One region of the Paenibacillus sp. FSL H3-0329 genome, then DNA from elsewhere that is predicted to be linked to it. Evidence: riboswitches for the same ligand, from Rfam matches in the RefSeq annotation. Region 1 holds a riboswitch; the other holds the start of a gene.

Region 1 (5,735 bases):
GCTTTCAGCTCGTAACTGGGCGAATCTACCTCCAATTATCGCATTATGATGCTTAACGATCTCCCTACTACTCAGAACCCCATTATCAAAGGTGCTATGAGCATCTGAAACCAGTACACTTTTATATCCCATGCTGTATGCGCGTCTTATTGTCGTATCCAGACAGAATTCACTTTGCATCCCACAGATCACCAGATTCGTGATCCCGAGCTTTTGGAGTTCATCTTGCAATTCCGTTCGGTGAAAAGCATCCCAAGTAGGCTTCTCAACGATAACTTCGCCTTCCTGCGGTGTGATGCGGTGACTGATCTGCCAAGTGGGTGTACCTTTTGTGTACTCCTCATCTTCGGTATGTTGAATATACACAATAGGAGTACCTGCTAATCGAGCTTTTTGCTGAAGGGAGACAATCCTGTCCATCACACCCTCTTCATCGTACAGCTTTAGTTCATAGGAGAACATGGCTTCTTGAACATCGATAATTAATAATGCTGTTGATTGTTCCAAATGAATAACCTCCAAGAGCTTTTTTCAAAATCATACCAGAAACTGGGACAGACTATCTACCTACTAGAAGTTACAAATGTTAAAAATAAAAACCGAGCATCTGTAAGCAGATACCCGGACGATTTCATCAATCTTTTATTTGCCACGCTTATTATGCCAGATCAATGCATGCAGCTGTGGAAGTACACGAACCTTGTTCATATCCGAATCCACGATTACTTTATTAAACAACCACTCCAGCCTTCCCAGAAGTCGAGCAGAAATGTTGCCCTCTTCCGTGACATCATCATTACCAGGCTGCAGAAAGAGCTGCACATTCGGATATCGCTGGTGAACGTTTTTCGCATAATCAAAATCATTATCATCAAACACTACGACCTTCAAGCTATGCGTAGAACGACCCAGTTTCTCCATCTTACTCATGATGTTATCTAACATTTCCCAATTCGTTGTCATTCCTGAGCTTGGGGGTTTAGGGCTGATTGTCAGCACATCCACGTCATTGAACCAATCCTGCCATTTACTCCCCTGAGTTTCTATCGCTGCTTTTATTCCACGCTCATGAAGCAGACTGATGAAGGTACCCATTCCTTCACCAATCAAGGCAGGATTACCGCCTGAAATCGTAACACAGTCGAAATTATCTCCAGCTAACGCCAATAATTCATTTATGATTTCTTCTGCTTCCATCATGCGAACCTTATTCTTAGCCGTACCATCCCAAGTAAAAGCGGAGTCACACCAGCCGCAGCGATAATCGCAGCCATAGGTGCGGACAAACATCGTCTTCACTCCAATTACCGCACCTTCGCCTTGAATAGTTGGACCGAACATTTCAATTACAGGAATCTTACTCACAGTCACAGCCTCCATACAAACGGTAGGATGGCCCTTCATCCGGAACGTCTTCAGCCAGCACCTCTGCCCAAGAGGTTGGAGTCTCCCATAGCTTTACCGAGTATAAAGGCAACCCTGCTTGCTTAAGCTTGTAGGCAATATATGAAGACATATTCTCCACTGTGGTGCGGAAAGACAATAAGGCTACTTTGGAGCCCGTATTCGTTAACGTCTCTAACACAGGTTCATTTCCCATAGCAAGAAAAGCGTGATCTAAACGATCTACAAGGCTTTGTTGTACTGTCATTTTGATATCGCTAAAATCAATGACGAAGCCTTCATCCGAGTGGCCTTCCGCGGCCATAGGTTTGCCCTTAAGCACTACTTCGAGCTTATAAGTATGTCCGTGCAGATTGCTGCATTTCCCTTTGTGTCCCACTAACTGGTGTGCCGCATCGAACGTAAATATTTTGCAGACTGAAACCTCGTTAAGCATTAAGAACCGGCCTCCATTCTCTCCGCCTCATATTGCTCAAGACCACGCTGACGCAATAGACAGGCTGGACAAGTACCGCAGCCACTGCCAATAATACCGTTGTAACAGGTCAGTGTGTGTTCGCGAACATAATCAAAATACCCCAGTTGATCGGCCATTTTCCACGTTTCTTTTTTATCCAGCCACATTAGGGGAGTGTGGATCGCAAACTCATAGTCCATAGATAAGTTCAGCGTAACATTCAATGATTTCACAAAAACATCACGGCAGTCCGGATAACCGCTAAAGTCCGTTTGGCAAACCCCAGTGACGATATGGGAGTACCCCAGTTGTTTAGCTAATATTGCGGCAAAAGATAAAAACAACAAATTCCGTCCATCGACGAAAGTACTTGGAAGCTCATCTCCTTCACCAGCCACGATATCTATATCCTGACGGGTAAGTGCATTGGGTGCCAGCTGATTGAGCAGCCCCAGATCAAGAATATGCTGTTTTACATTAAACTTAGCTGCTATCTCTGTTGCAACTTCGATTTCAGCCGCATGACGTTGATTATAGTTGAAGGTAACTACCTGCACTTCCTCATACTGCTGCAATGCCCAAACCAGGCAAGTGGTGCTATCTTGTCCGCCGCTGAATACGACGAGTGCTTTTTTGTTCATATGAATCTCTCCTTATCACAAGTTGGAATTTAGCGGTTGTCCACTTTTTCTGGATAGAGGTCGTGATTGATTAAGCGGTGTTCCGCCATCGCCTCATACTTCGTACCCGGTCTTCCATAGTTGCAATAAGGATCAATTGAAATGCCTCCGCGCGGAGTGAACTTGCCCCATACCTCAATGTAGCGCGGATCCATCAGTGAGATCAGATCATTCATAATAATGTTGACACAGTCCTCATGAAAGTCACCATGGTTGCGGAAGCTAAACAGATACAGCTTTAATGATTTGGATTCCACCATTTTTTGTTCAGGAATATACGAAATATACAGCGTGGCAAAATCCGGCTGACCCGTTACAGGACACAAGCTAGTGAACTCAGGGCAGTTGAATTTAACAAAATAATCACGTCCGGGATGTTTGTTATCAAACACCTCCAGAATGTCTGGATCATAACCAAACTTGTACTGTGTTCCCTGATTACCAAGCAAAGTAACTTCTTGCATTTCCTCTTTCAATCTTCCTTCTGACACGACAAAAAACCCCTCTCTTTTCCTTCGGCCTTGGCCGGTAATGGAAAGAAGAACGAGATTTCGAAAACTTGGCTCCACTAAGAAGAAACGGAAGCAACGTCCGGATAAAGGACAGCAACCGCTTGTACTGTTTAATATATTCTTAGTTTTTTATAGAGGGAGTTCGCGAACCTCTCCTGCACAACTTTAGTGCAGACTTCTTCTTAAAGCATATTGCGTCTTGAACTATACCATGGGTAGCCCGCTCCTGACAAGTTCTACTCTTTACGTACGTAGAGTTTATGAAGTTCAAAAACAATGCCATTTGATCGTGAATTTCTTTTTAATGACATGAATTATTCATATGATTAATTAAGATGCGGCAAAAAAAAGGATTCAAACCCTAAGAAAAGGGTAACTTATTCATAATAATCTTCGAGCTAAGGGTGGGAGCATTTTATGGAACAAAGTATACAGCAGCTTATGGATTGGCTTAACAATCATTTGAATGAAACAATCGCTATTGAAAAGAAAGAACTTCGTGATTTGGATAAAGTTCACTTCAATTTAGAGTCCGTAGATTTCCGGAGTGCAGACGATGTTATTGATGAATATCTTGGAAGTGCACTGATATTAAGAGGTTTCGGCAGCACACTTAACGCCGATGGTGAACTGGTATCCCTGCCACAATCCACTTATGATTTAGCTGTTGAAGGTCTTCAAATCGTAGACTTAGCCGACCGCAAGGCAGAAATAACTACGGACAGAGCTAATTACACCCTTTCAGTAGATTAAACGAACATGATTATGATAAGCAAAAAGAGCCCACAGCGATTGCGGGCTCTTTTTGCTTATCATTTATTCTTCTCCAATGATCTCCACTTCAGTTTCCAGCTCTACACCGAATTTATCCTTCACAGTCGCTCTTACATGGTGGATTAGCCCGATGTAATCACTGGCTGTTGCATTATCTGCATTCACAATAAATCCCGCATGCTTCTTGGATACCTCAGCACCGCCGATTCTTGTACCCTGTAAGCCGCTCTCTTGAATTAACTGACCTGCAAAACGGCCTGGAGGCCGCTTAAATACACTCCCACAGGATGGATACTCAAGCGGTTGCTTCGATTCACGTAAATAAGTTAGTTCATCCATTTTTGCCTTGATCGTTAAAACATCACCGGAAGTCATAGCAAATTTGGCCTCAAGTACAATGTACTCACCGCTTGCGAACACGCTTTTTCTGTAACCCCATTGCAGCTCATCACCTTGCAGAGTTACCAATTGCCCGTTCTTATTTATAGCTAGTGCACTATGCAGGACATCTTTGATCTCACCGCCATAAGCACCTGCGTTCATATAGAGCGCTCCACCAACTGTTCCTGGAATGCCACAGGCGAACTCAAGACCCGTAAGCTCCTTATCAAGTGCATATCTGGAAACATCAATTATTTTGGCACCACATTGCGCATATAAGAGATTGTCGCGAATCCCCATTTCGGTCAGTCCTGCCGTTTGCAGAACGATCCCACGTACACCTCCATCACGGATAATCACATTGGAGCCATTCCCAAGTACCGTAAGGGTTATCCCATTTTGTTCTGCATATGTAACGATCTTTTGAATTTCATCATAAGTAGCTGGTGCAGCCAAAATATCAGCTTTGCCGCCCATTTTAGTGTACACGTGATCTTTTAAATTCTCATGACTTTTCACTTTTCCTGCAGTCATTAGCTGCTCTAGGTCATCTTGAATTTTGTCAATATTCATGTTTTCATGCTCCTTTAACCATGTATAAATGATGGTCCTTGATCTATTTTAAAGAGTTATTATGAAATTGTAGGCAACCACAACTGTAACAACGAACAGGCTCCCTTGTCAATGACGGGAGCCTGTTCGTTGTATGATTTTAGATGATAATTACACAGCTTTATAGGCAGCAAGCTCGTAAGGAAGACACAGTGGCACACCCGTACGTGGATCCGGAACGATATCCGCTTCAATTCCAAACACTTCCCGCAATACATCTGGTGTCATAACCTCAGTAGGTGAGCCTTCGCTAACCACAGTACCGGACTTAATCGCTACCATATGCTGCGCATAACGAGTAGCATGATTCAAATCATGCACGACCATGATGATGGTACGGCCTTCTTCCTCATTCAGCTTTTGCAATAGCTGAAGAACTTCGAGCTGATGCGCCATATCTAGGAAGGTTGTAGGCTCGTCAAGGAATAAAATATCTGTTTCTTGAGCTAACGCCATAGCGATCCATGCGCGTTGACGTTGTCCACCTGAGAGACGGTCAATAGGGCGATCATGAAAAGATTCCATGCCCGTAACAGAGATGGCGTTGGAGATGATGTTGCGATCCTCAGCGGTCATCGTGCCAAATCCCTTCTGATGAGGGAAACGACCGTAGCTGACCAGCTCAGATACCGTCAGACCGTCAGGAGCCGTTGGGTTCTGCGGTAGAATCGCTAGCTGCCTAGCAACCTCTTTAGTTGAAAAGTTATGGATCGATTTGCCGTCCAGCATTACGGTGCCACTCTTCGGCTTCATAATCCGGGCCATCGTTTTGAGGATTGTAGATTTACCGGAGCCGTTAGCGCCCACTAGTGCGGTGATTTTTCCCGTAGGGATAGACAAGTTCAATCCTTTAACTATAGTAGCCTCTGCATACCCAATACTTAATTCTTCTGTATTCAAACGTTCTGACATGAT
Region 2 (5,735 bases), 2.3 Mb from region 1:
CATGATCATCACCTACCCGAATTAACACCGTTTCTGCGGTGACTATTAGCTTACCCTCACACCTACAAACCAGCGTATGTGTGTAAAAAGTCAGTTTACCCTGTCTGCCTTCTTTTTGCACCTCGCCCGTTAACGCTAATTCACAATCCAAAATCATCCCCGCCGTAATCGGAGCCTGATATGAAAATTTCTGAGTGCCGTGAAGCAAGGGTTCACCAATGATTAACCAAGGAATATCGAAGTCTTGCCAGAAAATAATAGGCATCGTCGCAGGAGCGATCAGCTTTCCATTTATCGTCTGCACGGGTGCTTCAATACTCTGTGCATAGTCCGAAATCCATTCAGCAGTCATATGGATCTGATGTCGGACACTGTTCATTCTATAACCTCCACGAGTGTTGCCAGACCTATCCCACCGCCGATTCCCAGAGTAGCAAGCCCTCGTTGGTAAGGGGCATGTTGCATTTCAGCACATAAGCGAGTCATTAACATAGCCCCGGAAGCTCCGTATGGATGGCCTATTGCTAATGCCCCCCCGCCAAGATTGACCTTTTCCTGTGGAATTTGAAGCTCGTTCAGTGATGCCAATACTTGTGAAGCAAAAGCTTCGTTAAACTCTACGATATCTAAATCGGCAACGGTAAGCTTTTGGCGTTTTAACACCTTTTGCACAGCTGGTACAGGCCCCATACCCAAATAGTTCGGATCTACACCCGCAGCTTGCGCATCCACGACCCGCAAAATAGGGGTAAGCTTAAGCTGCTGGCACTTCTCACGAGACATCATTAATAGAAGCGCTGCGCCATCATTAATAGGACAGGCATTTCCAGCAGTGACGGTACCCTTTTCTTCAAAAATTGGCGGCAGCTTTTGCAGCTTGTCCAGACTCGTATTTGCCCGAGGACATTCGTCGGTGCTCACCCACTGCCCCTCTACCTGAAGAGGTACTATCTCCTGCTGAAACCGGTCACTTTGCTGAGCATGAACCGCCTTTTGATGGCTTTTTAAGGCATATTGATCCTGCTCTTCTCGAGAAATCCCGTATTTCCTAGCTACATTCTCTGCAGCAATTCCCATATCCGGATCGCCGTAAGAGCTAGGCGTAAAATGTGCACGGGTATACAGCTGTGGAACCCCCATTAACGTCTGTGGTTTAGCCATTTTCCATGGAGCACGGCTCGTACTTTCGACACCACCTGCTAAATAAATCTCACCAGCGCCGCTTTGAATCAGTCTTGCTGCTATATTAATTGCCTCTAGCCCAGATCCGCACTGACGATCCACGGTGACACCCGGAACCGAAACAGGCAGCCCCGCTTCAAGCGCAGCTACCCGGGCAATATTACCTCCTGGGCCCACAACATTCCCAATAATGACATCATCAATCAGTTCTTTAGGCAAGTTCGTTTCGGCTACAATATGCTGAATAAGCGGCGCCAGTAATGCCTCCGGCTCAAGTGTACTTAATAAGCCACCCATTCTGCCAACCGGTGTACGTTTTGCCATGACAATTACTGCTTCTATCATATCATCGCTCTTTTCACATAGTCTTTCATCGCTTGCCGGGCAATTTTCCCGCTACTTGTATAGATAAATTCATCCACGGTTAGCAGCTGCTTCGGCGCTTTGTAGCTCGCTAAATACTGGCGGCAATAATTCTTAATTTCTTCGACAGATAAATGCTGTTCTCCGCTCCACTTCACGAGGGCTATCAGCTGTTCTCCCCAGTAATCGTCAGGCACGCCAAGCACCATCACTTCATCTATTTCCGGAAGAAACTCCAGCACCCTCTCTATTTCTTCCGGATAAACGTTCAGCCCTCCGGATATGATTTTATTCTTCAAACGTCCCGCCATATATAAATAACCAGCTTCATCCTGATAAACATAGTCTTCTAAAACAAGCCATCCCTCTCTAAAAGCTGCTGCTGTCTCATTCGGCAATTGATGGTAGCCTAAAAATATCATATCACTACGCACATATAGCTGCCCAATCTCCCCAGGAGGGACTTCCCGGAACTGGTCATCACGAATGGAAATTTGCACCCCGGGATAAGGTTTGCCTACAGAGGTCGGATTATGCTCGGTCAGAACATTCAAATAACTAATATAGCTCGCTTCTGAAGAACCGTAGGATTCATAAAGCCGCGCTCCACCAAACACTTCCATGCCCCTTTTCTTGGACAACTCCGACCACTTTGCACCTGAGCTAATCATCGCATCAATCTGTATCTGCCCAGGTACAGCCTGCTGCATCATGGATTCGATCATTGTTGGTACGACGAACAGCACCACGCCCGGAATTTGCTGACACAACTCTAACACCTGCGTGGCACTAAATTTTTGTGTGATATGAAAGGTTGCTCCACCATATAGACTCTGCATTACGGCGAATAAGGATAGGGAATGCACAAATGGACCTGGTGCCAAAACATCCTTCATAGCGTCCAATTCAAAAGCAATATTCGAAACCTCAAAGCTTTTTAACCATGATAAATGGGTACGCATATAACCTTTGGGCAATCCGGTTGTGCCTGACGTAAAGCCAATAAATAATAATTCATTCGTCTCATCCAACTCAGCCTCCGGCTTCAGGGCAGCCAACCACTGATCATAGGAACCTGTTCGTTCATTTGAGAAGGTCAATGTTTGGATTACTTGATCCTTGAAAACCAGATTCTTTGCGGCTTCCGGCTCGGCAAAAATCATTGTCGGCTGGCACTGCTCTATAATAACCTGCAGTTCATTAGCACTCCATTTGGGATCTAAGGGAATGGGAACACAGCCCGCATAAATCGCCCCCAAAAAAACCTCAACAAATTCAATACGATTCGTAGATAAAATCGCGATTTTGTCATGCCTCAGACCCTTTTGCTGTAAGCCATTCGCGATTCTCCGCATCGTTTTTACTAATGTGGCATAGGTATGACTTGCTTGGTCATGGGTTAAGGCAATGCTGTCGGGCTGCTGTGCTGCATGACGCAGTATAGGAACTACTAGATTCATCCTGATCACACCTGTTCGTAATTTCTGTGACTACCGATTATATACATTCTCTTCAATCGGACTGCCCCGCAAGTCCAGCCCAAACTAAAGGATATGTGATAAGCGCCATCGCAGGCGCTCCTGTTAAACTAACCCGCTAGAATTGCTACGATAGCTTATTTTAGCTTTATATTATTTTTATGTACACATCTTTCATGTAACGATTAAGTCCATCTTACAACGAAAAAACAGCCAGCACGCATCGATTATGATCGGTACGCGCTGGCTGTATTGTTGTTTAGTCCTTCTTTTGAACGGATGATGGTGAACCCTCTTCAGCAAAAGTAAAGGTTCGGGCGATATATAAGATAGGTGTGCTTACTGCGGTTAGTAAGAACTTCGCTAGATAAGTCGTAAGCAAAATTTCAAGCCATACATTCCAGTCATACAAGCCCGCAAACGCAATGGTACAGAAAATAAGTGTATCCACAAAGGAGCTAATCATCGTACTACCGTTGGAACGAATCCACAGCTGACTTGAGGTGCTGTAATATTTACGAATCCAAGAGTACAACCGAACATCTAGGAACTGACTAATGAAGTAAGCAGTAAGACTACCCAAAGCTAGTCGAGGCATCAGCCCAAAAATCGTCTCCAAAGAAGACTGAGCGATATCGGTCTCCTGCGGCTTAAATACTAATACCATCTGCATAATGACAGTAGTCATAAGCAAGGTGAAGAAACCAAACCAGACCGCTTTACGTGCTTCCGCTCTTCCGTACTTCTCATTAAGTAAATCGCTGGTCATATATAAAGTGACATACATCGTATTTCCGAGTGTCATCACAATATCAAATGGCATAGCAATCGTCTTAGCTACCTGAATGTTAGCAATTACAGTAGCAATACCTACCCAGGCATACATTCCACTTTTCCCGAACAAGCGGTAACAGAGTAGAAAAAAAGCAAAATTGACAATAACAAATAAAACTCCCCACAGCAAATTAAACATATTACTGAAATTCCTCCTAGTTTTGTTTACGCGGGATGGTTACGAACCGCGGCTTACAATATTAAATTTTCGGAACAAAACATTAATACTCTATCACAATAGCGCTTAACAATCCATAAAAATAATATTCTTATATGAAATTGGTAGTTCCATTTCTTTTTTTTCGCCAATTATCTAAAATAGTCAGCAATAATTCATTTTTTTCAGAAAAAAATGCTCTATAGGACAAAACTTTCACTATTCATCCAGAGGTTAATTCTATAGAATAGTATCAAACACCTTATTCCCGATCCATTTAGTAGAAATATGACATAACTATGGAATATATCTCGGGTCGCCAATTTCCAGCAGTTGGCATGGAGTATCTAGTGAAGACCAAAAAGAAATGACCTCACCGTCCATAAAAAAAGGAGAGAACGATATGTTTCGTATCAAGCATTCGATCAGTCGCAAATTTACGCGTTTATTATTTGTTGTTCTGTTGCTCACGTCTCTTTTGTTAAGCACCAGCTTCTATTTTATCTCTATCAGTATCTTCAACAGCTATGTTATGCCGCAGATTAACAAAATCCTTACTGCCGCTGCTCAGGACGTATATAAGAATCTCAACGTAATGCACGCCCAGCAAACCCTAAATAAGAACGATCAGTCTGCCACCAATCTCGAGTTCTATTTTCAGGAAAAGAGGAAACAACATGGAGTGGAAACCATTTTTCTGGTCAATCTGAAGGGAAAAGAAGCTGAGATTCTATCCGCAGATCACGATGCAAAATTGCAACGGGCAGAAAGTGTCACCGTATCCTCTGCAATGCAACAAGCCTCTAAAGGAAAAACTGGACTAAGCGATACATATAGCGACGCACATGGTATACATAAAACAGCTTATATCGGTATTCCCGGAAGTACGATGGTTATCGGTGTAAGCAGTGACGTAAGCTTCATTCAAGAAAAAACAGACAGTATTCTATGGACAAGTGCCGGAATCACACTTCTGACGTTGATCATCGGCCTAACTGGTGCATGGTTCATGAGTGTGCGTATAACACGTCCAATCTCAAAACTGGCAGCTTATAGTGCCCGGCTCGCAGAGGGAGATTTCACCGAAGAATTATCAGTTAAAGGAAATGACGAAGTTGCACAGTTGTCCGTAAGCTTCCAAGCGATGACCCAACGCCTGAAAGAAATGATTGGACATGTACTGGTAACCTCTAATACTGTCGTTGCGGATTCCAACTCTTTAAAAGAACGTGTTGAGGTTCTCAATGATATGGCGGAACACTCCAGCTCATCGGTAGTAGAAATCGGCAAAGGTAGTACGACTATCGCTAGCAGTGCATCAGATAACTCGAGAGCAATGGAAGAAATCAATTTAGGCATTCAAAGTATTGCCTCAGCAGCGAATGAAGTCACGGAGCAAATCAGTGAGGCTTCCACTGAAGCAAGTGGCGGTAATGAAATTGCTCAAAGCGCTGTGCTGCAAATGCGCCAGGTTGAACGTGCTTCCCTACAGTCGCTGGATCAGTTACAAATCATGAATGAGCGTTCAGTAATGATCGGAGAAGTCGTTCACAGTATTACTGAAATTACGAAACAGATCCAAATGCTGTCGCTAAATGCTTCAATTGAAGCTGCACGCGCAGGAGAGCATGGACGCGGCTTTGCTGTTGTTGCGGGAGAAGTACGCAAGCTGTCTGAACAATCCCGTAACGCAAACGAACAGATCCGTGACTTCCTACTTG

The links. A riboswitch is a leader RNA that binds a small molecule or an ion and turns the genes downstream of it on or off. The one in region 1 is predicted to bind preQ1.
Region 2: another riboswitch for preQ1. It lies ahead of NSQ66_RS06080 (queuosine precursor transporter); the one in region 1 lies ahead of queF (preQ(1) synthase).

What each region holds. Positions count from the first base shown of each region.
Region 1 covers NZ_CP150150.1:3,698,853-3,704,587, forward strand. Annotated here, with positions in the region: gene NSQ66_RS16215 (cysteine hydrolase family protein) at 1-507, opposite strand, end outside; gene queE (7-carboxy-7-deazaguanine synthase QueE) at 643-1,365, opposite strand; gene NSQ66_RS16225 (6-carboxytetrahydropterin synthase) at 1,358-1,840, opposite strand; gene queC (7-cyano-7-deazaguanine synthase QueC) at 1,840-2,502, opposite strand; gene queF (preQ(1) synthase) at 2,532-3,005, opposite strand; PreQ1 riboswitch class I at 3,169-3,212, opposite strand; gene NSQ66_RS16240 (hypothetical protein) at 3,471-3,806, shown strand; gene murB (UDP-N-acetylmuramate dehydrogenase) at 3,870-4,781, opposite strand; gene NSQ66_RS16250 (ABC transporter ATP-binding protein) at 4,932-5,732, opposite strand.
Region 2 covers NZ_CP150150.1:1,382,119-1,387,853, reverse strand. Annotated here, with positions in the region: gene NSQ66_RS06095 (MaoC family dehydratase N-terminal domain-containing protein) at 1-379, opposite strand, end outside; gene NSQ66_RS06100 (MaoC family dehydratase) at 1-3, opposite strand, end outside; gene NSQ66_RS06090 (thiolase family protein) at 376-1,527, opposite strand; gene NSQ66_RS06085 (AMP-binding protein) at 1,524-3,005, opposite strand; gene NSQ66_RS06080 (queuosine precursor transporter) at 3,283-3,996, opposite strand; PreQ1 riboswitch class I at 4,007-4,052, opposite strand; gene NSQ66_RS06075 (methyl-accepting chemotaxis protein) at 4,418-5,735, shown strand, end outside.